DNA from 3 places in the Janthinobacterium sp. GW823-FHT03B06 genome. Region 2 is predicted to be linked to each of the others. Evidence: predicted binding sites of a transcription regulator. Region 2 holds the regulator's gene; each other region holds the start of a gene.
What was found. The regulator sigma-54, encoded in region 2, starts transcription at its own class of promoters, with help from an activator protein. The targets are predictions, from matches to a motif close to TGGCANGNAANCTGCTTT.

Region 1 (9,802 bases), on a different contig from region 2:
TGCCACCAGATTGTCCGTGACGGCGCCATACTGCCCGCCGCACGTCGTGCCGATGCCGGTGCCCGTGGGCGCGCCGCAGCCGCCGGGATCGTAGGTGAACACGCTGCCGCTGGTCAGCGGCGTTTGTGCGTATCCTGTGTTGAGGCTGGCGGCGTCGGCCAGTTCGGTGCCGCCCAGGATGCCGGAGCCCAGGTTGCCGTCGGGGGCCCAGTTGAAGACGATCTGGCCATGTTCATCGATGATGGTAAACGTCATCGCCATATTCGTCGTGGCCGCCGAGCCCGTGCCGGCCAGGGCATCGAGGTACAACTGCATGAAAGGCAGGGCCTGGAAGTCGAAGGCCAGGGTCGCGCCCGGTTGGCCGACGACGAAATTGACGGTCATCGCGGTACTGGAACCGTTGCGTCCCGAGGCGTCGGCGCTGCCGCCGCCCGCGAGAAAGGTTTCCGCCGCATTCACCGTGTGCGTACTGGTCGAGCCTGGTGGAAAGGGGGGGATTTGCGAGGTGACGATCTGCGCCTCGCCGCGCGCAAACGAGGCCGTGCCCATGCCTTGTTGCGTAAAATCATTTTCCCCCTTGGTGACGGCGCCGCGTGTCGCTTGCTGCGCATCGATCTCGTTGCTGCCGCCGTGGATGACGCTGCTGCCATTGAGCGTGGCGGTGGTGCGCGACAGGTCGATATTGCTGACCAAGGTGGTGGAGCCGGTGGGGTTGCTGATGACGAGGCCAAAGACGCTGGTGTACGAATAGCCATAGGCGGCGGCGCCGGCAGTGCCGCTGCTGGCCAGCAACAGCAAGGCCAGCAAGGCCGTTGGCAAGCGGGTACAAGAAAATGTAGTCATGAAAATCCTCATCTGCCGGGCGGCCGCGTTGTAAGGAAAACCGACAGGCTTGCCACATAAAAAAAGGCGAGGAGACTCCCTCGCCTGTAAATCCCCCTGTTGCCTGGTTCAGGCGGCAACCTTGCGGCGGCGGGCATAGCCCAGGCCAGCCAGGCCCAGACCCAGCAGTGCCAGAGTGCCAGGTTCCGGCACCGCCTGTTTCACCAGGTCCACGCTTTCCACCGCATTCAAGGTCAAGGTGTAGTTGCCGGCCGTTAAAGCATTGCTGACGGAGCTGAAGTTGCTGCCGCAGCCCGTACCCACGCCCGTGCCCGTGGGCGTGCCGCAGCCGGAAGGGTCGTAGGTGAACAGGTTGCCGCGCGTCAGGAAATTGGTCGCCAGACTGGTGTTCAGGTTGGCGCCGTCGGCGTTTTCCGTGCCACCGAAGATGCCCGAGCCGATCACGCCATCGGGCGTCCAGTTGAACACCGTCAGGCCCGCCGCATCCGTGATGGTGAAGGTGACGACCAGGTTGGCCGTGGCCGTGGACAACTGGCCGACCGTGCTTTGCAGGAAGACCTGCATGAAGGGCGACGCCAGGAAGTCAAAGCTCAGCGTCGCCGTGGGCGAACCGACGACGAAATCGACGGAAAAACCCGTGGTCGAGCCATTGCGCCCGGAGGCATCGGCCGTACCGGCAGGGCCGCCCAGATGGGCTTCGGCCACGTTCACCACCTGGGTGGAGGTGGAGCCGGGCGGGAACGACGGGAACTGCGTGCTGACGATCTGCGCATCGCCGCGCGAATAGGTGCCAGTGGGGCCTTGCTGGGTGAAGTCGTTTTCGCCCTTGGTGACGGCACCGACGTTGGCGCGCGGCGCGTCGAGCGAACCGGCGCCGCCGTTGATGACGCTCACGCCGTTCAGGGTGGCCGTGCTGCGCGAAATCGTGGTGCTGTTGGCCACCGTGATCTGGCCCGTCGGCACGGCGATGACCAGGCCGAAGATGTTGTTGTAGGAATAGCCGTAGGCGCCCGCTTGTGCGCTACCGGCCGCGCACAGCATGGCCAGTGTCGCTGCCGCCGGGAGCAGTTTCAGTTTAGAAAGTTTCATGTCATTCACCTCGTGGTTGAGTGAGTCTGGAAGTCTTGCCTGAGTCCTGTCGGCAGGTGCTCATGGCCAGACTTAAGCGACTTCCATGCCAACGCATGAGGTTCTTTTGAAATCAATGACTTGGCGTGCTTTTGTTGACACAGTGCAGGTGTTGCCGGACGCGTTGTAAGAAAAACCGACGGCGCCCCTCAAGGCTGGCTACCACGGGGCGACGAGCCCAGCAGGGCGTGCAGATGGGGCAGCAAGCGTTGCCCTGGCACATAGTCGCGCATGGCCGTGGCCAGTTGACGCGCCGCCAGCCTGGCGCGGCCATCGTCGAGCATGCGCGTGGCGGCATGGCGCAGGGCGGTTTCCTGGAAACGGTCGGCGCGCAGCAGCAGGCCGGCGCCGGCGCCCGCGATGCCGTGCATGTTGAGGAATTGGTCGAGGTTGCCGGCGATGCCGATGACGGGTACGCCTGCCGTCAGCGCCTGCTGGCTGGTGGGGCTGCCGCCGTTGCAGATCACCAGGCTGGCGCGGCGGGCGGCCGCGTCGCCCGGCAGAAAGGGCGCGACATAGGCATTCGGCGGCACGGCATCGACGCGGATGGTGCCGGCCGTGGCCGCCAGCACGGTGACGGGCAGGGGCGCCAGCGCGCGCAGCACGCGCGGCAGCAATTGCCCCTGGCCCGAGCTGCCCAGCGTGACATAGACGATCGGCCGTCCGCTGCTCAGTTCCGGTCGCTGCCACCAGTCCGGCAAGTCGAGCGGCGGCGCCCAGATGATGGGGCCCAGGTAGTCGTGCGTGGGTGGCATGCCATGCGGCGGGAATAGCTGGGGAATATCGGCGTACAAGGTGCGGTCGGCATCCGTATAGATGCGCCGCAGGTCGCTGCCCAGCGATGGCAGGCCATGGCGTCGGCGCACGCGGTTCAGGGGGACGGCATGCGAGGCGAAGGCCAGCGGGCGGATCAGGCGGAACAGGGGATCGGCCAGCCAGATGGGCAGCACGCCCGTCAGGGGCAGGCTGGGCACCGTGTAATGCTGGCGCACCCAGGGACTCCAGTAGGCGTTGCTGACGGTAATGTAGGGAATGTGCTGCAGGCGCGCGCTGACGGACAGCGACAGGCGAAAGTCGCCGATCACGAGATCGGGCTGGGCGGCATTGAGCAGGCGCAAGTCATCTTCCACGTACGCGTGCAAGGTGCTTTCCGTATAGACGGGCTTGCCGTGGGCCAGCGCCTGCAGAAATTGCAGTGATGAAATGCTGTCGATGCGCCAGCGGCGGAAGTGGGCTTGCCTGAAACAAAAGTCATACCCATCGGCGCAGGCAAAGTGCACTTCGTACGCTTCCTCGTCCAGGCCCTGGGCCAGGCTCAGTGGGCGGCCAACATGGGCCAGGGTCACTGCCTCGGCCATAAAGAGGATTTTCTTGCGCGCCATAGGGTCGCTTGCACTCGTGCTGTAGGGGATGCCTGCCAAGTTGGAGTGGCGCCACGCCGTTTAGTTCCCCTGCAGCGTGCCACTGGCGGGCGCCAGGATTTGGCCGCATCGGCTAGAGTGGGGCAAAGGAGGCCACCATGCAGCCACAATTCCGTTTTTCCCCGCTGCGTGCACACAGCACGCCCGAACCCGATATGCCGCCACCGCCGGAAGGCGATCCCCTCACGCCGCCGCCGGAACAGCCGCCGCACATCGACCCCGTGCCGGTCGAGGAGCCAACGCCGCCGCCACCGCCCGTGAAAATGCATTGAGCGGTTTTCGTGCCATGGCGCCGCGCCAAGGCCTGCGGTGGGCAGGCGCGCGCCGTGTTTATTTCCAGTCAGAAATGGAAGGCGCGGGCCTCGCCGGAGGTACGCCATTTAAACAACAAAAATGCCCACAAATGTTGCCGAGTGGATACAAATCAAGCCCCAACTGTCGAGTGTCATGCGGCCGTCACGATTCTGTTCTTATAATGAGACATCATAAAAATTCTTGTACAGGAGACCATCGTGGGCAATTCCTTGCATAACAAAATCTACCTGGGCCGGCGGCCTGTGATCACCAGCAAACACCTCGTGGCGCTGGCCCTGGCGGGTGCCGTTGCTGGTTGCGGCCTCGCATGGCTGCTGCTGCGCAGCTACAAATAACGCTCATCACACGCGTGTTTCCGCCGCCTGGCCGCCTGGCCGGCGGCGGTAGATGCACGTTGCCTGTTGCCGATGCGCAGCGGGGCGCGTACCATGGGGGCCGAACACCTGGCCTTTTATGGAAAAGTAATGAAGAACGAGAAATTAACAACCGATGAATATGACGCGCTGGAGCAAGTTGCACGCGGCATCAAGACCGAGCGCCCCAGTGCTTGCGTTGCCCGCAATGCCAAGCGCCTGTCGGGCCTGAAGCTGCTCAGCTATGCACGCGATGGCCGTCTGTCCATCACCGATAAGGCGCAGCAACTGCTGTTCCTGCGCCGCTGCATCATGGGGCTGCGCGCCGTCGCCGCCGATCCGCTGACCAAGCTGGACACGGAAGTGGCTTACTTTCTGGGCAAGAAAGCCCACATCGTGGCGCGCGCCGAAGGCGAGGGCCACGACATTTCCGACAAGGGCCGCGAATCGCTGGCCGACATCGACAACCTGGGACTGTAACAGCCTGTCCCGGCAACCGGCCCCAGTGGCCGGTTTTCACATCCCCCTCATTTTTTCATTTTCCCCTTTGGAGAACACTTTGGACAGCGCGATGAACTGGTCGGCCCACGAACTGACGATGACGGTCCTGATGACGCCCGATATGGCCAACTTTTCCGGTAACGTGCATGGCGGCACCATCCTGAAATACCTCGACAGCGTCGCCTACGCCTGCGCCAGCCGCTATTCGGGCAGCTATGTGGTGACCCTGTCGGTAGACCAGGTGATGTTTTTGCAGCCTATCCACGTGGGCGAGCTGGTGACGTTCCTGGCCTCGATCAATTACACGGGCACGACGTCGATGGAAGTGGGTATCCGCGTGGTGACGGAAAACATCCAGCAGCGCCTGGTGCGCCACGCCAACAGCTGCTATTTCACGATGGTGGCCGTGGACGCCAACCGCAAGCCGGTGGCCGTGCCGCCACTGGTGCTCGAGACGCCGGAGCAGCATGCGCGCTTCGAGCAAGCCAAGCTGCGCAAGCTGTCGCGCCAGAAGGTGTCGAAGAAGTAAAGGCAATCGGCATAAAAAAACGGCCGCCAGAGCAATCTGGTGGCCGTTTTTTTTATTGCCTGCCGCCTGCTGGCGGCATGGCGCCGTGATTAACGGTCGCCGTAGCTGCGGCGTGCGCCGTCGGTGCTGCGCGGGTTGGAACCCTTGTAGCCGCCGCCGGTGCTCGGCGCGCCGTCCTTGCGCGGTGCGCCCGGCTTGCTGAACGTGCGTTGGCCTGGCTTCGCGCCGCCACGGTTGTCGCCTGGTTTCCAGCCGCCTGGACGGGCGCTCGAACGTGGCGCCGATGCCGTTTTCTTCGGCTCGAAACCTTCGATGACATTGACCGGGATCAATTGCTTGGTGAAGCGTTCGATGCGCTTGACGTTCATGCCTTCAGCGTGGTTCACCAGCGAGATGGCCAGGCCATTGCGGCCAGCGCGGCCGGTACGGCCGATGCGGTGGACGTAGTCTTCCGGGAACTTCGGCAGATCGTAGTTGAACACGTGGGTGATCGTCGGCACGTCGATGCCGCGGGCGGCAACGTCGGTGGCAACCAGCACTTTGACCTGGCCGCGGCGCATGCCGTCCAGGGTGCGGTTACGCGCGCCCTGATGCATGTCGCCGTGCAAGGCGGCAGCCGAGAAACCGGCGATGTTCAGGCGGTCGGCGATGGTGTCGGCGTCACGCTTGGTGGCGGTGAACACAACAGCCTGGTCCAGCGATTCGTCGCGCAGCAGGTGGTCCAGCAGGCGATTCTTGTGCGACAGATCGTCGACGAAGTGCACGCGCTGGGTGATGTTTTCATGCTTGTTGCTCGAGCTTGCCACCTGGATGACCAGCGGGTTTTTCGTGATGCGGCGGGCCATGTTGCCGACGACGCCGTCCAAGGTTGCCGAGAACAGCATGGTTTGACGGCCTTCCGGCGTCGCTTCCACGATTTTTTCGATGTCGTCGATGAAACCCATGTCCAGCATGCGGTCGGCTTCGTCCAGCACCAGGATTTCCAGTTGCGAGAAGTCGATCTTGCCCGAATCCATGTGGTCGATCAGACGGCCAGGGGTGGCGACCAGGATCTCAGGATTCTTGGCCAGCAATTGCATCTGTTTCGGGTAAGGCATGCCGCCCAGAATCGACACAGCCTTGATGCGGCGGATGCCGGTGCTGTACTTGTCGGTGTTGGTGGTCACTTGCAGGGCCAGTTCGCGCGTTGGCGTCAGTACCAGCATTTTTGGCTGGGCAGCCTTGAAGCGTGGACGCTCGCCGCGGGCGCGCGATGCTTGCATTTCCTGGTTCGGCGTCTTGCCGGCGGCACTTTGTTCGGCGCTGGCCAGTTTGTGCAGCGACGGCAGCATGAAAGCTGCGGTCTTGCCCGAACCGGTCTGCGACGAGACCAGCAGGTCACGGCCTTCGATCGCGGCTGGAATCGCTTGCGACTGTACCGCGGTTGGCGCGGTGTAGCCCGATTCGGTCAGAGCGGCGATGATGGACGGATGCAGGCCTAAGGATTCAAATGTCATTCTTTTCTTTCGTAAAAATCAGCGTTCTTGCAAAAAGCAGAACGCAAAATAGCAACGCCAACCAAAACGAAATGACTCAACTAAAAAGAAATTTCGGCACAAAAGCTTTGCGCCGGGACGGTGTCAGGTGCGACACACAAGGCGGGAGGGCTTTATAAGCGGCATCCTGTGGATGCGCTAAGGCTTGCGAAGCTGCTAAGTTTGTAGTGCATGACTGCGGTGTTGCCATCGCTTCAAGGGAACATATTGCAGCGCACAACGACACTATACCGTATTTGCCGCCGTTTTGCACGGGCTAAATGGGAAGAAACGCAAGTCCTACCACGTTTTGAAGATGTTTCCTATCTGAAATCAGTAGGAATACGTAGATTTCGCCCGTTTAATTGAGCATGGCCACGATGTCGGCGGGCAGCGGCGGCGCCTGCCGTGCAGGCCGGGCTCCAGCTGATACATTCCCTTGGCATGCCGCCAGGTCGGCACACGTCACCGCATTACTCCACTTCGGGATTGACCGCCATCACTTGTGAAAAACCGCCATCGACGTAGGTGATCTCGCCCGTGATGCCCGACGCGAGGTCGGACAGCAGGAAGGCGGCCGTGTTGCCGACCTCTTCGATGGTGACGTTGCGGCGCAGCGGGGCGTGCTCGGCCACGAAGCCCAGCAGCTTGCTGAAATCCTTGATGCCGGAAGCGGCCAGGGTCTTGATTGGGCCGGCGGAGATGCCGTTGGCGCGGATGCCGCGCGGGCCCAGCGATTCGGCCAGGTAGCGCACGGACGCTTCCAGCGACGCCTTGGCCAGGCCCATGGTGTTGTAGTAGGGCACGGCGCGCACGGCGCCCAGGTAGGTCAGGGTCAGGACCGAGGCGCCCGGATGCAGCAGGGGAAGGGCGGCCTTGGCCATGGCGGGAAAGCTGTAGGCGGAAATGTCGTGGGCGATGCGGAAGCTGTCGCGCGACAGGCCGTCGAGGAAGTCGCCCGCGATCGCCTCGCGCGGCGCGAAGCCGATGGCATGCACGAGGCCATCCAGATGTTCCCAGTGCTGCGCCAGGTCGCGGAAGACGGCGCTGATCTGTTCATCGCTGGACACGTCGCAGTCGAACACCAGTTCGCTGCCGAATTCCGCCGCAAATTCCGTGATGCGCTCCTTGAAGCGTTCGCCCACATAGGTGAAGGCGAGGGTGGCGCCTTCGCGGTGGCAAGCCTTGGCGATGCCATAGGCGATGGAGCGGTTCGACAGCAAGCCCGTGATGAGGATTTTTTTGCCTTGCAAGAAAGCCATGACGACTCCTGTCTGGGGTGGTGGGTCGGGCGGATGTACAACCGGCCGCGACAGCAAAGCTGTGGCGGCCGGTGAAGTGCGTCAATACAACTCAGGCGATCAGTGACGCGCTTTTGCCCGACTGTTACCGCCGCCACGCTGGATGCGCGGCTTCACCAGCGAGATCGGTGCCGTTTGCGCCTTGCCGCCCTTGGCGACGCGGCGCAGCGCTTTGGCGGCCCGTTCAGGACGGTCCGCTTCCAGCAGCATGGTGGCGCTGTCGGCGATTTCCTGGGTGATGTCGCTGTTCATCGTGGCCGAGGTTTTCGGCACGAGGATGGTGGAACCGGCGCGCAGGCTGGTGCGCTGGGGAATATTGTTGGCCTGGCGCAGCACGTCGGCCGTGGTGCCGAATTTCGACGCCAGGGTTTCGATGCGTTCGCGCGCATTGGTGATCTTGTGCGTGGTCCAGCTCGACAAGGCATGGCCCCATTGCGCCAGGTTGGTGGTGAACTTGGCGGCGTTTTCCTGCGGCAACAGAATCTTGGTCTTTTCGCCGCCGATGATGACGGGGCGGTTAAATTGCGGATTCAAGGCCTTGAATTCATCCATCGACAGTTCGGCCAGCTGGGCGGCGACGGTGATGTCGATGTCGCTGGTCTTGTCGATGGCCGTGAAATACGGCTGGTTGTCGACCACGGGCAGGGTCAGGCCGAACTGGGCCGGATTGGCGATGATGTTTTTGACAGCTTGCAGTTTCGGCACGTAGTTGCGCGTTTCGGCCGGCATCAGGTCGGCCAGGCTTTCGAAATCGGTCGGCTTGCCCAGTGCCTGATTTTTCTTGATGGCGCGCTGCACCGAACCTTCGCCCCAGTTGTAGGCAGCCAGGGCCAGTTGCCAGTCGCCAAACATGTCATACAGGCGCTGCAGGTATGTCAGGGCCGCATCGGTCGAGGCCAGCACGCCGCGGCGCTCGTCCTTGAACATGTTTTGCTTGAGGTTGAAATCGCGCCCCGTGGCGGGCACGAATTGCCACATGCCGGCCGCATTGGCACTGGAGAATGCCTGCGGGTTGAAGGCGGATTCGATGAACGGCAGCAAGGCCAGTTCCGTCGGCATGCCGCGCTTTTCCAGTTCCTGCACCACGTGGAAGATGTAGCGCGAGGCGCGTGCCGTGGTGCGGGCGATGTAGTCGGGGCGGGTGGCGTACCAGTTGACGTGATTCGCCACCAGCTGGTTGTTGATGTCGGGAATCGCATAGCCGCTGCGGATGCGGCCCCAGACGTCGGCTTCGCGCAGCGGATCGGAATTGTCGCTGAGGTTTTTCAGCAGACGGTCGGTCTTTTGCAGGCGGTTGTCGAGGGTGGGGAGTTTCGCCGTGACCTGGGCGGTCATCGGGATCAGGGCAGGTGCGGCGGCGGCGACTGGCGCGTTATCGCTCTCAACACCGGCTTCGTACGCCTGGCTGAGGGCGGGCGCAAGCGCCAGGGCCAACGCCGCCAGGACGGTAGATTTAAAGGAGTTTTCGTGCATAGTGTTCCATTGTTGTCGTCGGAGAAACATCGGACAGACCCATGATCAAGTTGCGAGTGTACGTATATCCACATGCCGGAGTCAAGAATTATGTCAGCATGATGACAGCACATAGGCGTCAATAGCGATGTTTCCAGTCGCTAATAATGCAATTATTACAAATTTAATTTGCCAGATGTGCGATTCGGCCGCTGTTATAGCATACATGGCGACGAGGCTGGCGCAAGCTTGGCGCCCGTCCGGTATGAGACTGCGCAAAGAGTGCGTACAATTTGGCTTTGGCCGGCCATTTGGCTGCCGGCTGCCTTATTGATAGAGAGTCAAGTATATGAACACCCCGCCGCGCCACGACGACGACAACGCCGTCATCATCGCCAATACCGTTGCCTGGCTGGAAAAGGCCGTGATCGGCCTGAACCTGTGC
Region 2 (9,802 bases):
GTTACAGGCCGCGAAAACAGGCCTATAATTCGGCTCGCAAGCCCTCTGTGCATTGCACCATTTCATTGAGTGTCATGACTAATCTTAGCAAAATATTATCCCTCGAAAACGTCCTGCTGGATCTGGAAGTTTCCAGCAAGAAGCGCGCCTTCGAGCAAGCCGGCCTGATCTTCGAAAACAATTACGGCATCGCCCGCTCTACCGTCTCGGACAATCTGTTTGCCCGCGAACGTCTGGGCTCGACCGGTCTGGGTCATGGCGTGGCCGTGCCGCATGGCAGAGTCAAGGGCAGCAAGACCTTGAAATCGCCGCTGGGCGCCTTCGTGCGCCTGGCCGAACCGATTCCGTTCGAGTCGCCCGATGGCAAGCCCGTCAATCTGCTGTTTTTCCTGCTGATTCCCGATCATGTCACCCAGCAACATCTGGAAATCCTGTCGGAAATCGCCGAAATGTTTTCCGATGACGCCTTCCGTACGGCATTGGCCACGGATCCGGAACCGAAATCCGTGCATTCGCGCATCGTCAATTGGCAACCCAGTCTGCAAGCGGCGGGTTAAACTTCAGGTATTCCTCCACTCCTGAAGAAGACTGCCATGTTGCAAACGCCGCTGACGATACAACGCCTGTACGACGATAATCGTGAAAGTCTGCAACTGGGCTGGTTCGCCGGCTTCCCCGGCGGCGAGCGCCTGATCTCGGGCGACGTCTCGTCGGCCGCCGACCAGGTAGGCCACTTGAACCTGATCCATCCGGGCCGCATCCAGGTCTTCGGTCACCAGGAAATCAACTACTATCAGCGCCTGAAGGTCAACACGCGTACCCACGTGATCGGCGAACTGATCGCCGGCGGTCCGCCCGCGCTGATCATCGCGCAAGGGCTGGAAACGCCGCCCGACATCCTCGCCATCTGCGACGAGCAAAACATCCCCCTGTTCTCCACCCCGCTGCCGGCCGCGCAAGTGATCGACTTTCTGCGCGTCTACCTGTCGAAAAAACTGGCGCAGCGCATCATCATGCATGGCGTGTTCATGGACGTGCTGGGCGTGGGCGTGCTGATCACGGGCGATTCGGGCCTGGGCAAGAGCGAGCTGGGGCTGGAGCTGATTTCGCGCAGCCACGGCCTGGTGGCCGACGACGCCGTCGAATTCTCGCGCATCGCGCCGAACATGATCGAAGGCCGCTGCCCGCCCCTGCTGCAAAACCTGCTGGAAGTGCGGGGCCTGGGCTTGCTCGACATCAAGGCCATCTTTGGCGAAACGGCCGTGCGCCGCAAGATGCGCCTGAAACTGATCGTCCATCTGGTGCGCCGCAACGCGCTGGAAGAGGAAGTCGAGCGCCTGCCTTTCCTGTTTCCCACGGAAGACGTACTCGGTCTGCCCGTGCGCAAGGTCGTCATCCCCGTCGCCGCCGGCCGCAACATCGCCGTCCTGCTGGAAGCGGCCGTGCGCAACACGATTCTGCAACTGCGCGGCATCGATACCTTGCAGGAGTTCATGGAACGGCAACGCCTCGCCATGAGCGGCGATTAGCAACGTAGGTCGGATTAGCGGGGCCGCCGAGGTGGGGCAAGGCCCCGCGTAATCCGACAGCATTGTTGGCGCGTGCAGCAAAGAAATATCACAGCCCAAATTGCAATAATTTGTAAAGATAATTGCATCGGGAGCGCGGTGCCGGTCTTTATTGTATGATCGGGCTATGCATATCGTCCTTATCACCGGAATATCCGGCTCCGGTAAATCCGTCGCGCTCAATGTGCTGGAAGATACCGGCTACTATTGCGTCGACAACCTGCCGCCGGCCTTGCTGCCGAGCCTGGTGCAAACCTTGCTCGACGAAGGCACGCCGCAACTGGCCGTCGCCGTCGATGCGCGCAGCGCCGAATCGCTCGTCAGCTTGCCGCACAATGTCGCGCTGTTGCGCGACCAGGGGCATGACGTCAAGGTCATGTTCCTGACAGCCACCACGCATTCGCTGGTGGCGCGCTTCTCGGAAACGCGGCGCAGCCATCCGCTGTCGCACGAGTTGCGTCCGAACCAGAATCCGGCCAGCCGCCGCACCCTGATCGAGTGCATCTCGGAAGAACGCGAACGCCTGTCGGCCATCGAACAGCTGGGCCATGTGATCGATACCTCGGACCTGAGCGCCAACAAACTGCGCGCGTGGATCAAGGATATCGTCGCCTCAGAGCGCGCGCCGCTGACCCTGTTCTTCGAATCGTTCGCCTTCAAGCTGGGCGTGCCGCTCGATGCCGATTTCGTCTTCGACGTGCGGGCCTTGCCCAATCCCTATTACGACCTGGCCCTGCGCCCGCTCGACGGCCGCGACGCGCCCGTGATCGCCTTCCTCGACGCGCAACCGAGCGCGCTGGAGCTGCTGGCCGACATTCGCGCCTTCATCGAGAAATGGCTGCCGTCGTTCAAGTCCGACAACCGCAGCTACCTGACGGTGGCGCTGGGCTGCACGGGCGGCCAGCACCGCTCCGTGTACATGGCGGAACGGCTGGCGCAGTATTTCGGCCCCAAAGAAAGAGTCGTGCTGCGCCACCGCGAGCGTTCTTAATCAGTCGAGGTGGCGCAGCGGATGGGCTTGCGCCGGCCAGACGGGGGCGAAGAAACGCGCCACCATGGCCGCGTCGACCCCGTCCAGGCTGGCAGGCTGCCAGCGCGGCGCATTGTCCTTGTCGACCACCAGCGCGCGCACGCCCTCGAGCACTTCGCCATGTTCGAAATTGTGGCGCACCACCGTGCGCTCCATGCGCAGGCAATCGGCCACGCCCAGGTGGGCGCCCCGCTGCAGCAACTCCAGGGTCACCGACATCATCAAGGGCGAGCGCAGGCGCATGGCCGCCAGCGCCTTCGCCGCGAACGCGCCGTCATCCTGCGCCAGCGAGGCCATGATGGCGGCCACCGAACCCGCGCTGAAGTGGCGGTCCAGCGCCGCGCGCGCCGTGGCCAGGGGGGAAGCGCCCGCCTCGGCCTGGAAAGGCGCCGCCAGCGCCTTGATGGCGACCGGCAAGCCTTCGCCCGGCGTGGACTCGAACAGGGCCAGCAGCGCCCCCATCTGCGCCTCGGGCAGATACACGTCGGCCAGGCCCGTGTACAGGGCGTCGGCCGCGTTGATCGTCAAACCCGTCAAGCCCAGGTACAGGCCCAGCTGACCCGCCAGACGGGATAAAAAGTAACTGCCGCCCACGTCGGGGAACAGGCCGATATTGACTTCCGGCATAGCCATGCGCGTGCGGCCCGTGACGATGCGCAGGCGGTTGCCGGGCCCCGCTTGCGCCACGCCCATGCCGCCGCCCATCACCACCCCATCCATGACGGCGATATACGGTTTCGGGTAGAAGTGAATCAGATGATTTAAAGCATATTCTTCCGTAAAGAAATCTTCCAGCAAGGCGCTGCCGCCCTGCGGCGTGGCCAGGCCCGCGTCGTAAAAGAAACGGATGTCGCCACCCGCGCACAGGGCTTTTTCGCTGCTGGAGCGGATCACCACGGCGTCCACCTGCGGATCGTCGCGCCAGGCCAGCAAGGCCGCGCTCAGGGCGCGCACCATCTCCAGCGACAGGGAATTCAAGGCTTTCGGACGGTCGAGCACGATGTGGCCCGTGCGGTGGCGGATGGAAATCTGGACGAGGTCGCTCATGGCAGGCAGGAAAGAAGTGAAAGTGCAAACATTCTAGCGCCTGCGCGGCGAACATTGCGTTTCGCTGGACGCAAAAAAGGGCGCAATGTGCGCCCTTAGTTGATCACAGCCGGTTGAAAGTCGCGGGCCGCTTAGGCGGGGGCGAATTCTTCTTCCGAACTGTCTGGCAGATGCTTGATCGCCTCTTTACCGTGCCCTTGCACTTTGGTTTTGTATTTCATCACTTGCCTATCGAGCTTGTCGATCAGGGTATCGATCGCGGCATACAGGTCGTGCGCCAGGCTTTCCACATAGACAGTTTTGCCACTCAGACGCAGGTTGACTTCGGCCTTTTGACGTTTTTCTTTCTCTTTGAGGTTATCCACGGTCAGAATCACGGCGATATCGATAACTTGATCGAAATGACGTTTCACGCGCTCCAGCTTCGTTTGTACGTATTCACGGATGGCTGGTGTCACTTCGAGATGATGTCCGCTGATGGTGAGATTCATACACACTCCTAAAGATGATCGGGTTCGTGCGGTCCATCGTATCCGGCCCGCAGAGGAACCGAAAAAAACTTACAAACACTTACGCAGGCTCACTGGCGGAATTTTTAACGCTTCCCGGTATTTGGCAACAGTACGTCGCGCAATCACCATGCCTTGTTCCCCCAGCATGTCCGCAATCTTACTGTCGGATAAAGGATTTTTAGGGTCTTCTGCTCCTGTCAGTTGCACGATCAATGCCCGTATCGCCGTCGATGACGCTTCGCCCCCCGCTTCGGTGGCGACGTGGCTACCAAAGAAATATTTCAACTCGAACATGCCGTGCGGGGTCAGCATGTACTTTTGAGTTGTTACCCGCGAGATAGTACTCTCGTGTAAACCCAGTGTATCAGCTATTTCACGGAGCACAAGGGGGCGCATGGCAACGGCCCCATGCGAAAAAAAGTTCTTTTGTCTTTCTACTATCGCCTGCGCCACGCGCAGAATCGTGTCGAAGCGCTGGCGCATATTCTTGATCAGCCACTTGGCTTCCTGCAACTGTGCACCCATGGCGCCCTCGCCCTTGCCCTGCTTGAGCAAGTTGGCGTACATGGCGTTGACGCGCAGGCGCGGCATGACGTCGTTGTTCAGGGTCACTTGCCAGCCATTGCGCGCGCGCTTGACGACGACGTCGGGCACCACGTAATCGGACACGTCCGCAGCGAACACGGCGCCCGGATGCGGGTTGCACTGGCGAATTACCGTCTGCGCTTCACGCAAGTCTTCATCGTCGCAATCGAGGGCTTTTTTCAGCTTGTTGAAATCGCGCTGGGCAAACCAGGCCAGGTGCTTTTCCACGATGACGAGGGCCATGCGCCGCGTCACCATGGCGATGTGCGGCAAGCGCTTGATTTGCAGCGCCAGGCATTCGGACGCATTGCGCGCGCCCACGCCGGGCGGATCAAAACTTTGCAGCAGCGACAAGGCCGTGCGCATCTCGTCGGCATCGATTTCCAGCTCTTCCGGCAGGCGCGCCAGGATGTCGTCGAGCGACTCTTCCAGGTAGCCATTGTCGTCGAGCGCGTCGATGATCAGCTCGACCAGCGCGCGGTCGCGCAATTCGAGCACCGTCACGCGCATCTGCTCCATCAGGTGTTCGCGCAGGGTACAGTGATGGGCCTCCAGTTGCGGGCGGGAATCTTCGTCGTCGGGCGCCTTGCCCCGGCTCGCTTCGCTCCAGTCGCTGTCGCCGCCATCCGCGGCGGCCGGGCCCTCGCCCGCCTCGCCGTCAAAGGTTTCCGCTTCGGCCGGCGCCGCGGGCGCCTCCTGGCCTGGCGGCTGGGGCGGCGCTTCGGCCGGCGCGGCCGTGGAGCTCAAGGCCCCGTCGGACAGCAGGCGCAGCGAACGGTCGAGCGGATCGTCGAGGCGCTCGAGCAAGGGATTGTCCGTCAGCAGTTGCTCGAGTTCCTGATGCAATTCCAGAGTAGACAATTGCAACAGGCGTATCGATTGCTGCAACTGCGGCGTCAGTGCCAGGTGCTGCGAAGTGCGCAGCTGCAATGATTGTTTCATTGGCTTACATGCGGAAGTGTTCGCCCAGATAGACCCGGCGTACCGACTCGTTCGCGATGATGTCGTCGGGGCGTCCCGACGCCAGTACCGAGCCCTGGTTGATGATGTAGGCACGGTCGCAAATACCCAGCGTCTCGCGCACATTATGATCGGTGATCAGCACGCCGATATTGCGCTCCTTCAAGAAGCGCACGATGCGCTGGATCTCGATCACGGCGATCGGGTCGACGCCGGCGAACGGTTCGTCGAGCAGCACGAAACGGGGATCGGTGGCCAGGGCGCGGGCGATTTCCACGCGGCGGCGCTCGCCGCCCGACAGGGACAGCGCCTGGTTCTCGCGCAACTTTTCAATCTGCAAGTCGGCCAGCAGTTTATCCAGGCGTTCCTCGATCTCGGCCTTCTTCAAAGGACGGCCTTCGACGGTCTGGATTTCCAGCACGGCGCGGATATTGTCTTCCACCGTCAGCTTGCGGAACACGGACGCCTCCTGCGGCAGATACGACAGGCCCATCTGCGCGCGGCGGTGGATCGGCAGGCTGGAAATGTCCACGCCGCTGATGTCGATGCTGCCGCCATCCGACGGCACCAGGCCGACGATCATGTAGAACGAGGTGGTCTTGCCGGCGCCGTTCGGGCCCAGCAGCCCCACCACTTCGCCGCATTCGACTTGCAGCGAGACATCATGCACGACCTGCCGCTTGCCATAGGTTTTCTGCAGTCCGCGAACGATCAGGGTGCTGCCGCAACGGGTATTGTCCATTATTTCGTTCCTGGCACAGGTGTGGCCGGCGCTCTCTCCGCCGCGGGCGCCTTGGTCTTCGGCTGGATCACCATGCGCACGCTGCCGCCATCGGAGGTGCTGGTGCCGCTGTCGGAATTTTCCATCTTGAATACTTCCTTGCGGCTGTCATACGAGATGAAGGCGCCATTGGCCACATCGGTCACTTTCGTGCCCTCCAGGCGCGTCAGCTTGGCCTTGGAAAACAGTTTCACCACTTCCGTCTTGTTGTCGTATTCCACGCGCTCCGCTTCGCCTTCGACCCACAGGTCGCCGGCGCCATCGCGCTTCTGGCGGAACGTGGCCAGCTTGCCGGGATCTGCCCAGAAGGTGATGAACTGGTAGCCTTGCGGGTCTTCCGTGATCAGGGCCCGGCCCGCCTTCATGGTCAGCGTGCCCTTGACCAGCACGACGTCGCCCGTCAGGGTACGAATCTGCTTGACGTCATCGACGTGGCCGCTACGCGCCGTGATGACGGCTTCCTTCTCGGAATCGGCCTTCTCGGCATGCGCCACGCCCATGAGGGCCAGAGAAAATACGCTCAACAGCAAGATGTTCTTCATAGTATGGTTTCCTTGTTTCATTCTGTCATTTTGCCGCCGCGGCCGGGCGCGGTTTCGGCGGGAGGACCATGCGCAAGGCATTCTGCACTTCCACCACGCCGGTGGCGTTATTGGCCTTCATGCCGATACCATTGATGCGCGAGGCGCCCGTCAGGATATCGACAGGCACGTCCGTTTCCATTCTTTCTTCGTCCGGAAACACCGTCAGCGCTTCCGTCCTCACGGTCAGGTTCTGCGCCTTCGGACTGGCCACGCGGTCGATCACGACCTTGCGGTGCAGTTGCAGCCGGGTATTGTCCTGGTCGATATGCGCCAGTTCCGCATTCATGTTCAACGGCGGCATGCCCGGCGTGAGCTTGCGCACGAAGGGCTGGTCGATATCGGACGAATCGTCGGCCGGATAATGCGTGAGCTTGTTGCCCGACACGATATAGCTGGGCTTACCCGTCAAGTCCATGCGCACCAGGCTGAAATTGGTGATGAAATAGTCGGGCTCACCCAAATTCTTGCTGGCCTTGATGTCCTGGCCATTCTTGTTCATCACTTCAAGCAGCCAAAAGCTGGCCAGCGCGACGACGACCGCGCCCAGCAGGGTAAAAATCATGCGCCAGCGATGGGCGCCTCCTGGCTTACGCATAGGGTTTCACTCTTTCATAGGTCACTGGCGGCAAGGCGCACCTCACTCCAGGAACGGCGCCATGACGCGCGCATAGTTGTCCTGGGCGCGCAGCAGGAATTCACAGATTTCGCGCACCGCGCCGCGGCCGCCGCCGGCCTGCGTCACATGGTGTGCCAGGCCCTGCGCTTCCGGACGCCCGCCCGGCACGCTGACGGCAAAGCCCACGCGACGCAGGATGGGCGCATCGATGACGTCGTCGCCGATGTAGCCGCATTGCTCTTCCGTCAAGCCCGTCAGCGCCAGCAGTTCGCGAAACGGCGTCAGCTTGTCGTGACCGCCCTGGTGCACATGGGTAATGCCCAGGTCTTGCGCGCGGCGTGCCGTGATGGCCGAGCGGCGCGCGCTGATGATGGCCGTCTGCACACCGGATTCCTGCAGCAGCTTGATGCCCAGGCCATCATACACATTAAACGTTTTCATCATTTCGCCGTCCGGGCCGAAATGCAGGCTGCCGTCGGTAAGCACGCCGTCGACGTCAAAGATCATCAGTTTGACCTTGGCCGCGCGCGCCAGGTTGTCCGCTACGCTCTCCATCAGATCACCTTCGCTTGCGTCAGATCATGGATATGCAGGGCGCCCACCAGCTTGCCGTCGGCATCGACGACCAGCATCTGGTTGATGCGGAACTGTTCCATCACGGCCACGGCATCGACAGCCAGGCGTTCGGGCGCGATGCTGCGCGGCTGCGCATGCATGACGTCGCGGATCGCCACTTGCGTGAAGTCCTGCACGCGCTCGAACATGCGGCGCAAGTCGCCATCCGTAAACACGCCCACGGGGCGGTTGTCCGCATCGACGACGGCCGTCATGCCCATGCCCTTCTTCGTCATTTCTTCCAGCGCCTGCAGCAGCGAGGCGTCCACGGGTACTTTCGGCACCCGTTCGCCGCTGCGCATGACGTCATGCACGTGCGTCAGCAGGCGACGGCCCAGGGCGCCGCCCGGGTGCGAGCGGGCGAAATCTTCTTCCTTGAAGCCGCGCAAGTCGAGCAAGGCCACGGCGATCGCATCGCCCAGAGCCAGGGTGACGGTGGTGCTGGCCGTCGGCGCCAGATTCAGCGGACAGGCCTCTTTTTCAACAGAAATATCCAGGTGCACATCGGCCAGCTGGGCCAGGCTGGAATTCGGTTTACCCGTCATGGAAATCAGTACGCCCCCCATGCGCTTGACGACGGGCATGATGGCCATCAGTTCGGACGACTCGCCCGAGTACGAGATGGCAATAAAAGCATCGTCCGAGGTGACCATGCCCAAGTCGCCATGGGCCGCTTCGGCCGGATGCACGAACAGGGCCGGCGTGCCGGTGGAAGCGAGGGTGGCGGCGATCTTGCGCGCGATATGGCCGGACTTGCCGATGCCCGAGACGACGACACGCCCCTTGCACTGCAGCAGCAGCGCCACGGCGCGGCCCACGCTGTCGTCCGTTGCCAGGCGCGCGTGCAGCGCATTGATGGCGTCGGACTCGATCTGCAAGGTGGTGCGGGCCAGCGCGACAGCGCGCTTGGTGGTCGCTTGCATGTCAATTCGATCAAAAGCTTTCAGCATTGTTTTTTCATGGGTTACACTCATGCCCAAAGTATAAACGAATTAGGAAAGCAAAAAACTTGCCAGTCACAACAAACAACGATTTCCATTGACCGTACCGGGCAACCCATGTTTTCCTCGCTTGAACTGACCCTGATGTTACTCGGCAGCGCCGTGCTGGGCGTGGTCGCTTTCAGAATGTTGCATTTGCCGCCCATGCTGGGCTATCTGGCCGTCGGCATCGTCATCGGCCCCCATGCGCTGGGCCTGGCGGCGGAAAACGAAGCCAGCCATACCCTGGCCGAGTTCGGCGTCGTCTTCCTGATGTTTTCCATCGGACTCGAGTTTTCTTTGCCCAAGTTCCTCGCCATGCGGCGCATCGTTTTCGGCCTAGGCATGGCGCAGGTGGTCACCACCATCATCGCCACCGTCGTCTTCGGCTGGTTCGTCGGGCGCTACCTGTCCGCCTACATCCACCTGAGCTGGCAAGCCGCGTTCGCCCTGGGCGGCGCGCTGGCCATGTCGTCGACGGCCATCGTCTCGAAAATGCTCACGGAACGGCTGGAACTCGAAAG
Region 3 (9,802 bases), on a different contig from region 2:
CACGGGAATCGGCATGGGTGGCGGCATGGCCATCGGCGGCGCCGGCGGCGTGGGCCGGGGCGGCAGCAAGGTCATGAAGGCCACTTCCGTATATTGCTTGAGCTGCCGCGCCGGCAGCAGGAGGAAATACAGGCCCAGCGCATGCATGGCCAGGATCAGCGCGACGGCCGCGCCTTTGAAGCTCAAGCCGCCCCGTAGGCGCATGGAAGCGGACTGTAGATGGCGGTGCAATGGCATGCGGTTTCCTGTGGGCGCCGGGCGCGATGGCTTATTTTAGCGAAACTTGACCATAGGCATTAATAAATCCACAAGGTATCGCCTGGCGCGCCTTTTCTCGCCAGATTCCGGCACCCTGGGGTATCGGATGTTGCACAAATGACGACTTTTTCATCGCTTTCTCACACTTTCCCACGCGCCGCACCGCGCTGGAATATAATGATAATCATTCTCATTAATATCCAGATAACTCCATGCGCACCTTCCACCTCGTCCCTACCCCGTTCGCCCTGGCCGCCTTCCTGCTGGCCAGCGCCGCCGCCCACGCGCAAACCAGCACCGCAGCAGCGGCCGGCGACGCGCCAACCATGCCGACCGTGGTCGTCAATGCCTCGGCCGACGCGTCGGCGCAAGGACTGTCGAAAGCGTATGCGGGTGGCCAGGTGGCGCGCGGCGGGCGCATGGGCATCCTCGGTGCCTTGGACATGATGGACTCGCCATTCGGCAGCACCAGTTATACACAGCAATTCATTGCCGACCAGCAAGCGCGCAGCGTGGGCGACTTGCTGCAAAGCGATGGCGCCGTGCGCATGTCTCGCGGTTACGGCAACTTCCAGGAAGTGTATGTGATCCGCGGCTTCGCCCTCGATTCGGACGACGTGGCGTACAACGGCCTGTACGGCGTCCTGCCTCGTCAATATGTCTCGCCGGAATTACTCGAGCGCGTGGAAGTGTTCCGCGGCGCCAGCGCCTTCCTCAACGGCGCGGCGCCGGGCGGCAGCGGCATCGGCGGCGCCATCAACCTGATGCCCAAGCGCGCCGGCAACACGCCGCTGACGGAATTGACCGTGGGCGTGGAATCGGGCGGCCACGCCTACGCGGCCATCGACGTGGCGCGCCGCTTTGGCGAGCAGCAGGAATTCGGCGTGCGCGTGAATGCCGCCAAGCGCCAGGGCGAAACCGGCATCCAGCGCGAAGACCACGACGTGGGCATGTTCTCGGTGGGCCTCGACTACCGGGGCCGCGGCTACCGCCTGTCGGCCGACGCCGGCTACCAGAATTTCGATTTGACGGCGCCGCGCCCTTCCATCAACACGGGCAGCCTGACGGCCTTGCCGGGCGCACCCGATGCGTCGAAGAACTTTGCCCAGCCGTGGAGCTATTCGAAGGAGCATGACGTGTTCGGCACGGCGCGCGCCGAAGTCGACCTCGCCAAGGATGTCGTAGCCTGGGCCGCGTTCGGCAGCCGCTCGACGAAGGAAGCGAACAGCCTGGCCCAACCGACGTTGAGCGCGCTCAATGGCGATGCCAGCGTGTACCGCTTCGACAATGCCCGCAAGCAGGAAATCCGCACGGGCGAACTGGGCGTGCGCGGCAAGCTCCATACCGGCGCCGTCCGCCACACCCTGGTGGCCAGCTGGTCCGGTCACTGGAACGAGGCGAAGAATGCGTATGCGATCAGCGATTATGCGGGCTTGCCGACGAATATCTACCATCCGCTGGACGTGGCCATGCCGCCCACCCTGCCCGCGAACTCTGCCGGCGTGATGAACGACCCACGGCTGACGCAAAAAACTATCCTCAACAGCTACGCCGTGGCCGATACCATGGCCTTCCTCGACGACCGGCTGCTGCTGACCGTGGGCCTGCGCCGCCAGCAGATCCGCGACGCGGCGTATGCCTATGGCACGGCCGTGCAATATTCCAGCTATGACAAGAGCGCCACGACGCCCGTGGCCGGCATCGTCTACAAGGCCAGCAAGAACGTGTCGGTCTACGCCAACTACATCGAGGCGCTGGTCAAGGGTCCCGTTGCCAGCGGCACCTACTTCGATGGCAAGGAGAACCAGCTGGTCAGCAACCATGGCGAAGTCTTCTCGCCCTACAAGTCGAAGCAGAAGGAAATCGGCGTCAAATATGACGGCGGCAGGCTGGGCATGAGCGCCGCGCTGTTCTCGACCGCCAAGCCCTTGCCGGCCGTGGTCGGCTCGCGCGCCACCTTGTCGGGCGAACAGCGCAACCAGGGCCTGGAACTGTCCGTCTTCGGCACGCCGATGGCGGGCGTGCGCCTGCTGGGCGGCCTGACCTGGCTCGATACGGAACAGCGCAAGACGGACAAGCCGGCCAACAATGGGAAGAACGCCATCGGCGCGCCAAAAACACAGCTCAGCGTGGGCGGCGAATGGGACGTGCCCGGCGCGCCAGGCTTGAGCCTGAATGCCCGCACCGTCTACACCTCGACGCAGTATGCGGATCTGGCCAACAGCAAACAGTTGCCTTCCTGGACCCGCGTCGACATCGGCGCGCGCTACCTGACGCAACTGGCGGGCCATGACGTGACCTTGCGCGCGCGCATCGACAACGTGGCCGACCGCAGCTACTGGGCCTCGGCCGTCTCCTCGTTCGACGCGGGCAGCCTCGTGCTGGCCGCGCCGCGCACCTTCGTCGTATCGGGCAGCGTGGCGTTTTAACCGGACCGACGCGAAGCTGCCGCTTCCCCGGGCAGCTTCGCGTGCGCGCCTGTGCCAACGGCCGGATTTGGGCGACAATGCCAGCATGAAACTCCCTGCCCTCCTGTTATTGCTCTGCATGTCCCTGCCCGCCGCTGCCCAAAAGCAGGCCGGATGCCCGTATGCCGCCTGGAAAAGCGGTTTCAAGGGCGATGCGCGGGCGCAAGCCATGTGTCTGCTGCGCCCCGTGAAACTGTATGCGCGTCTGGGCGACAGTGCGCCGCTGCCGGCCTTTCTTGCCGCCCACGTCGGCCAGCGCACGGGCATCGCCCCCGTCGCCCTGCGCGCCTGGCTGGCGCAGCAATCGATCAGCGAAGCGGACGCGGGCGGCGCCGTCGATGCACCGCTGTCGCGCGCCGTGGGCCGGCTGGCCGCGCCCATGGCCCGCTATTTCGTCATCCACGACACCAGCTACCCGAATTTCTTGTTAGAAACTATTCCCGATCACATCAACGACGCCAGCTGGGATTTCAACGATTTCAGCTTGCGCAATCCGGCGCTGGGCGGCGGTCCGAAAGGCCATGTCTACGTGAACCGGCTCGGCGATTCCCTGGCCGTGCGCGACTTTGGCACGGCCGGCTATGCCAGCAAGCTGGAAAAGGACAAGCCGTCGCTGACGGGCCTGTTCCTGCACGTGGAACTGGTGCAGCCGCGCAACTCCGTGCCCGGCGGCGGCAAGGGCAACGATGGCCTGGCGCCCGATCCCGGCTTTACACCGGCCCAATACGACCGCCTGGCCCTGCTGTACATCGCCGCCAGCGTGCGCAAGGGCACGTGGCTGATCCCTGCCTTCCACGCCGTGCTCGATACGGGCTTTGCGAACGGTCATGACGACCCGCAAAACTTTTCGCTGGAGCAATGGGATGCGGCCCTCAGCCATTTGAGCGCCGTCATGACGGGCGCCCACGCGTCAAATTGAACGCCACCTGCGCGCCGATTTGGAGGATACTTTAGCTCCCGCCTTGCATCGCGCGGATGCCGGGATGTCGATGGGGAGCCGCGATGACCTATGCCTCTGACCAGAAAATGCTTGCGCTGGACATGCCCGCCCGCACGCGGCGCATCTTCAGCATGCGCGATGCCGTGCTGACGCAGTGGGAGCACGAGGTGCGCGCCAAGGTACGCGGCGCCGATGCCTTGCTCACGCCCATCCTCATCAACACCTTGCCCGCCTTCTTCGACAACCTGGCCGAAGCGCTCACGCCAGGCTACCCGCGCGACGACGCCACCAGCAACACCAACGCGCCTGCCGTGCATGGCAACGAACGGGCGCGCATGACCAGTTATGGCCCGGAACAGGTAATTCAGGAATACCAGATTTTCCGCGACTGCTTCGCCGCCGCCGCGCTGGAGGCGGGCGTGCCGCTGCGGCGAAAGGACTGGAAGGTGATCAATGCCTCGATCGATACGGGCATCCGCGAAGCCATCCTGGAATTTACCGCCATGCACGAAAGTTTTCAGCGCCGCATCGCCGCCGGGCTGTCGCACGACATGCGCAATCCCCTGTCCGTCATGCTCAACAGTGCACAGCTGCTGCAGCGGCGCGCGCAACAGCCGGACGTGGCGGCGCTGGCGCTGAAAATTATCGAGCACGGCAAGCGCCTCGACGACATGATCCAGGAATTGCTCGATACGCTCAGCTACCACCGGGGACAAAAGCTGCCCCTCGTCCTGCGGCGCCTCGACGTACTGCCGCTGGCACGGCAGGTTGCCGACAGCGTCAATATCGGCCATCCGGGCAAATGCGTGGTCAGCGGCACCTCCGTGACGGGCTGGTGGTGCGAAAATTCGCTGCGCCGTGCCCTGGAAAACCTCGTCGTCAATGCCGTCAAGTATGGCGACGACGGTCCCATCCATATTCATATCGACAGTTTGCGCGAACGCATGATCTTGAGCGTGCACAACACGGGCAGCAATATCGCGCAAGACCAGACGCAGCGCATCTTCGAATACCTGCGCCGCGAGCACGAAGGCAACGCGCCCGGCTGGGGTATCGGCCTGCCCTTCGTGCAAAACGTGGCGGAAAGCCACGGCGGCAGCGCGCTGGTCGACAGTGCGCCGGAAACGGGCACCACGTTTACCATCGACCTGCCGATCGATTGCCGGCCCTTCGTCACGCCAGGCACCTGATCGCAGCTACGCCCCATCTGCCGGCAAAATCGCTGCCGTAGCGCACCAAAGCGGTGCGGATGACGGTTTTACGCCACAAAAGTGGTCATTTTTTACATACTTTCGGGCGTGCGCCATTGGCACGCTTCCTGCTGAGCTATAGTCAGACACGGCTCAAGGGAAATCACAACATGGCAAATTTTTTCAATGAAATGACTGCAGATGACGTGGGTACGGACAGCAAGGTACGTGAACACTATCGTGAATTCAACAACTGGCTGGAACAGCAATCGCCCGAGACCATCGCCCGCAAGCGGGCCGAAGCCGACCTGACGTTCCGCCGCGTCGGCATCACGTTCGCCGTCTACGGCGACGATGCCGGCACGGAACGCCTGATTCCGTTCGACACCATCCCCCGCATCATCCCCGCTGCCGAATGGGCGCAGATGCAGACGGGCCTGATCCAGCGCGTGCAAGCCTTGAACATGTTCATCCATGATATCTATCATGAACAAAACATCATCAAGGCGGGCATCATTCCCGCCGAGCAAATCTACAAGAATGCCCAGTACCGCCCGGAAATGCAGGGCATTGCCGTCGCTTCCGACATCTATGCGCACATCGCCGGCGTCGACATCGTGCGCGCGGGCAAGGGCGAATTCTATGTACTGGAAGACAATCTGCGGGTGCCGTCCGGCGTATCCTACATGCTGGAAGACCGCAAGATGATGATGCGGCTGTTCCCGGAACTGTTCGCGCGCAACCGCATCGCGCCCGTCGACCATTACCCGGATATGCTGCTAGACAACTTGCGTTCCGTCGCGCCCATGGGCGTCGATGACCCGACGGTCGTCGTCATGACGCCCGGCATGTACAACTCCGCCTACTTCGAGCACGCTTTCCTGGCCCAGCAGATGGGCGTGGAACTGGTCGAAGGCAAGGATTTGTTTGTCAAAGACAATTGCGTCTACATGCGCACCACGCGCGGGCCCAAGCGCGTCGACGTCATCTACCGCAGGGTCGACGACGATTTCCTCGATCCGCTGGCCTTCCGCTCCGATTCCTCGCTGGGCGTGCCGGGCCTGCTGTCCGTGTACCGCGCGGGACGGGTCACCTTGGCCAACGCCATCGGCACGGGCGTGGCCGACGACAAGTCGATCTACCCTTTCGTGCCCGACATGATCAAATTCTACCTGTCGCAGGAACCGATCCTCAACAACGTGCCCACCTACCAGTGCCGCAAGGCGGCCGACCTGTCCTACGTGCTGGCGAATCTGGCGAAACTCGTCGTCAAGGAAGTGCATGGCGCGGGCGGCTACGGCATGCTGGTGGGGCCGGCGTCGAGCCTGGCGCAGATCGAGGATTTCCGCCAGCGCCTGCTGGCCAATCCGGACGGCTACATCGCCCAGCCGACCCTGGCCCTGTCCGCCTGCCCCACGTACGTGGACGCTGGCATCGCGCCGCGTCACATCGATCTGCGCCCGTTCGTGCTGTCCGGCAAGACGATTTCCATGGTACCGGGCGGCCTGACCCGCGTGGCGCTGGGCGAAGGCTCGCTGGTGGTCAATTCATCGCAGGGGGGCGGCACCAAGGATACCTGGGTACTGGAAGCCACATCCGCCTTTGCAGGAGAGAAAACATGCTGAGCCGCACTGCCGATCATTTGTTCTGGATGGCCCGCTACACGGAGCGGGCGGAAAATACGGCGCGCATGCTCGACGTCAACATGCAAACGTCCATGCTGCCCCAGTCCGAGCAGGACGCGGAGCAAGGCTGGCGCGCCACCTTGGGCATTTCCGAGCTGCAAAGCGCGTACGACCACCAATATGGCCGCTTCCATACGCGCGACGTGCTCGACTTCATGGTGCGCGACCCGAACAACCCCTCGTCCATCCTGGCCTGCCTGACGGGCGCGCGCGAAAACGCCCGCGCCGTGCGGGGCACCCTGACGACGGAAGTGTGGGAAATCCAGAACGCCACCTGGCTCGACATGCAGAAGCGCCTGAAAAGCAATCTGCTGGAAACGGACCCCAGCGCCTTCTTCGAATGGGTCAAGTACCGCTCGCACCTGTCGCGCGGCGTGACCCTGGGCACCATGCTCAAGGACGAAGCCATCCACTTCATTCGCCTGGGCACCTTCCTCGAGCGGGCCGACAACACGGCGCGCATCCTCGACGTGAAGTTCCATGGCGCGCGCGACACCTCGAAAGACATCACCCAGCGCGACTTTTACTACTGGGCCGCCCTGCTGCGCTCCGTGTCCGGCTTCGAGATCTACCGCAAGGTCTACCGCGACGTGATCACGCCAGCGCGCGTGGCGGAATTGCTGATGCTGCGCGGCGACATGCCCAGGTCGCTCCTTGCCTGCATGGATGACGTGGTGGAAAATCTGAAACATATCCGAAACGACGTGTCCGCCGATACGGAGCGGTTCGCCGGCAAGCTGCATGCGGAACTGAAATTCGGCCATATCGACGACATCATGAAGGCGGGCTTGCACCATACCCTGACGGAGTTTCTGGAAAACATCTATGAGCTGGGCAACCGGGTCAGCCGCGACTTCCTCGTTCCCTTGGCGGCCTGATGCAGCTCACCATCCGCCACGAAACCCGCTACGCCTACAGTGCACCGCTGGCCTATACCATCCAGCAGCTGCACCTGACGCCGCGTATCGAGCCGCAGCAGCGGGCCCGGTCCTGGCAAATCACGACGCCGGGCCAGTGCCACGCCTATACGGATGCCTACGGCAACCTGTCGCACATGCTGACCATTAACGGCAGCCATCAGTCGCTGAGCCTGGTCGCCCAGGGCGTGGTGGAAACCATCTACCCGCACAAGGGACGACTGAACCTGGTCGATACCCTGTCCCCGCTGTTGTTTACCATGCCGACGCCGCTGACGCAGGCCAACCCTGCCATCGTGGAGCTGGCGGCCGCCAGCCTGCCGGACCGCCGCGTGACGGCCGGCACGGGCCATCTGCTGCGCCTGGCCGAGCACATCGTCGGCAAGGTGGCGTATGAAAGCGGCGCCACCATGGTCACCACCACGGCCGGCGACGCCCTGGCACTGGGGCGCGGCGTGTGCCAGGACCACGCCCATCTGTTCCTCGCCTGCTGCCACGCCTGGGGTATCCCGGCCCGTTATGTGTCCGGCTACATCGACCCAGGCACGACGGGCCACGCGGCCAGCCACGCCTGGGTCGACGCCTGGACGGAAGACACGGATTTCGCAGGCTGGGTCAGCATCGACGTGACCCACGCGCGGCTGATGACGGATGCGTATTGCCGCTTGGCCATCGGGCGCGACTACGATTCGGCGGCGCCCGTGCGCGGCGTGCGCCAGGGCGGCGGCACGGAAACGCTGCACGTGGATGTACAGATCGTGCCCGTGTAAATAGGCAGGAATGAGGCTGGCCGGGGCTTGCGGCGGAGACTCAAGCCCCGGCTGGTGTAGAATGCTCCCCCTTTGGATTTGATTTACGACGATGACTTATTGCATAGGCATGCGCCTGAACGAAGGCCTGGTCTTCCTGTCCGACTCCCGCACCAACGCCGGCGTGGACCAGGTGGGCACCTTCCGCAAGATGAGCGTGTTCGAGAACCCGGGCGACCGCATGCTGGTCCTGATGACGGCGGGTAATTTGTCGATCTCGCAGGCGATCCGCCAGATCGTCTCCGAACACGTCGATGCGGACGGACGCAGCATCTGGAACGTGGCCAGCATGTACGACGCGGCGCGCATCGTGGGCGAAGCCGTGCGCACCGTGCACCTGCGCGAAGCGAAGGCCCTGGCCGACTGCGGCATCGATTTCAACGTCAGCATCATTGTGGGCGGCCAGATAGGCGCCGAGCGCTGCCGGCTGTTCCAGGTGTATTCGGCCGGCAATTTCATCGAATCGCACGATGAAAACACGTATTTCCAGATCGGCGAAGCCAAATACGGCAAGCCCATCATCGACCGGGTCATCAACCCGTTCACGCGCCTCGATGAAGCGGCCAAGTGTGCGCTGATCTCCATGGATTCCACCTTGCGCTCGAACATTTCCGTCGGCTTGCCGCTCGATCTGCTCGTCTACGAGACGGGCAGCCTGGCCGTCACGCGCTTCGTCACCATCGATGAAAAGAACCAGTATTTCCGCATGATCCGAGATACCTGGGGCGAGCAATTGAAACAGGTGTTCGAAGGCATCGTCGATCCCGTGTGGAATGCGGCGCCAGAGACCACGACGAACGTGCTGTCGTCAAGCAACATGCACAGCAAGCCGGTGCGCGTGGCCATCCCCGAGCATGTGAGCCGCGGCGGCCTGACGGTGGCCCCTCTGCAATCCTTGGCGCAGCAGTTCAGCGACGACAAGCAGCATTGACCTGCCGCGCACCGCGTGCGCGCGGTGCTGGACAAGTCGCTTTCCGCGTGCTTTTATGGCAATATGAGTTGATATTTAATTCATACTGATCAGAGAGGCAGGTAGCGCATGGACTTGATTACTTCCGCCGTCGTGGCGGCCATCGAACATGGCGCGCCCGGCCACGCGCCGGAAGCCGTCGCCAGCCACTATCAACGCCTGAAGCTGGCCATCGCCAAGTTCGACAGCGCCGCCGCCATCCTGGCCGCCATCGCCGCGCTGGAGGCCGAACCCGCCAATACCCAGCTGCAACTGGCCCTGTCGGCTGCCCTCTCCACGGCGAAAGTACCCGATGACATGGAAACCCTGTTCGCCGCGCAAGGCTTGCTCGATGCGCTGCGTCCGCCCGTAGCCCTGCCGCCGGCAGCGCCTGCGGCGCAAACGGCGCCCGCCCCCGCCGACAAAAGCGCCGTCGTGTCGAACTACGCGGTGGTGAAAGTGTATTTCGCCACGGACCGCCAGCGTGACGTGGGCAAGCCGCCGGCCCAGCGCTTCAGCGGCGAACGCAACGTCATGGGAGGCAATGGCCCGCTCAACTATGGCAGCTGCGACATCAGCATCCCGC

Region 1: AC1RBA_RS06630 (EDSAP-1 family PEP-CTERM protein) is a predicted target of sigma-54. The motif match lies at 2,006-2,023, and genes of this name have one in related genera.
Region 3: AC1RBA_RS04180 (circularly permuted type 2 ATP-grasp protein) is a predicted target of sigma-54. The motif match lies at 4,974-4,991, and genes of this name have one in related genera.

Annotation. Positions count from the first base shown of each region.
Region 1 is NZ_JBXAJE010000002.1:156,744-166,545, reverse strand. Features, by position in the region: gene AC1RBA_RS06635 (EDSAP-1 family PEP-CTERM protein) at 1-843, opposite strand, end outside; gene AC1RBA_RS06630 (EDSAP-1 family PEP-CTERM protein) at 952-1,932, opposite strand; gene AC1RBA_RS06625 (glycosyltransferase) at 2,121-3,353, opposite strand; gene AC1RBA_RS06620 (hypothetical protein) at 3,491-3,664, shown strand; gene AC1RBA_RS06615 (hypothetical protein) at 3,905-4,042, shown strand; gene AC1RBA_RS06610 (hypothetical protein) at 4,172-4,540, shown strand; gene AC1RBA_RS06605 (acyl-CoA thioesterase) at 4,632-5,090, shown strand; gene AC1RBA_RS06600 (DEAD/DEAH box helicase) at 5,180-6,586, opposite strand; gene fabI (enoyl-ACP reductase FabI) at 7,078-7,866, opposite strand; gene AC1RBA_RS06590 (transglycosylase SLT domain-containing protein) at 7,966-9,378, opposite strand; gene AC1RBA_RS06585 (DUF1415 domain-containing protein) at 9,707-9,802, shown strand, end outside.
Region 2 is NZ_JBXAJE010000003.1:192,172-201,973, forward strand. Features, by position in the region: gene AC1RBA_RS11865 (PTS sugar transporter subunit IIA) at 75-557, shown strand; gene hprK (HPr(Ser) kinase/phosphatase) at 594-1,529, shown strand; gene rapZ (RNase adapter RapZ) at 1,696-2,559, shown strand; gene AC1RBA_RS11880 (enoyl-CoA hydratase/isomerase family protein) at 2,560-3,645, opposite strand; gene hpf (ribosome hibernation-promoting factor, HPF/YfiA family) at 3,777-4,136, opposite strand; gene AC1RBA_RS11890 (RNA polymerase factor sigma-54) at 4,206-5,684, opposite strand; gene lptB (LPS export ABC transporter ATP-binding protein) at 5,689-6,444, opposite strand; gene lptA (lipopolysaccharide transport periplasmic protein LptA) at 6,444-7,025, opposite strand; gene lptC (LPS export ABC transporter periplasmic protein LptC) at 7,051-7,662, opposite strand; gene AC1RBA_RS11910 (KdsC family phosphatase) at 7,705-8,238, opposite strand; gene AC1RBA_RS11915 (KpsF/GutQ family sugar-phosphate isomerase) at 8,238-9,272, opposite strand; gene AC1RBA_RS11920 (cation:proton antiporter domain-containing protein) at 9,357-9,802, shown strand, end outside.
Region 3 is NZ_JBXAJE010000001.1:893,344-903,145, forward strand. Features, by position in the region: gene AC1RBA_RS04160 (hypothetical protein) at 1-237, opposite strand, end outside; gene AC1RBA_RS04165 (TonB-dependent receptor) at 471-2,687, shown strand; gene AC1RBA_RS04170 (hypothetical protein) at 2,773-3,645, shown strand; gene AC1RBA_RS04175 (sensor histidine kinase) at 3,729-4,856, shown strand; gene AC1RBA_RS04180 (circularly permuted type 2 ATP-grasp protein) at 5,027-6,481, shown strand; gene AC1RBA_RS04185 (alpha-E domain-containing protein) at 6,475-7,419, shown strand; gene AC1RBA_RS04190 (transglutaminase family protein) at 7,419-8,228, shown strand; gene AC1RBA_RS04195 (proteasome-type protease) at 8,320-9,198, shown strand; gene AC1RBA_RS04200 (alpha/beta hydrolase) at 9,307-9,802, shown strand, end outside.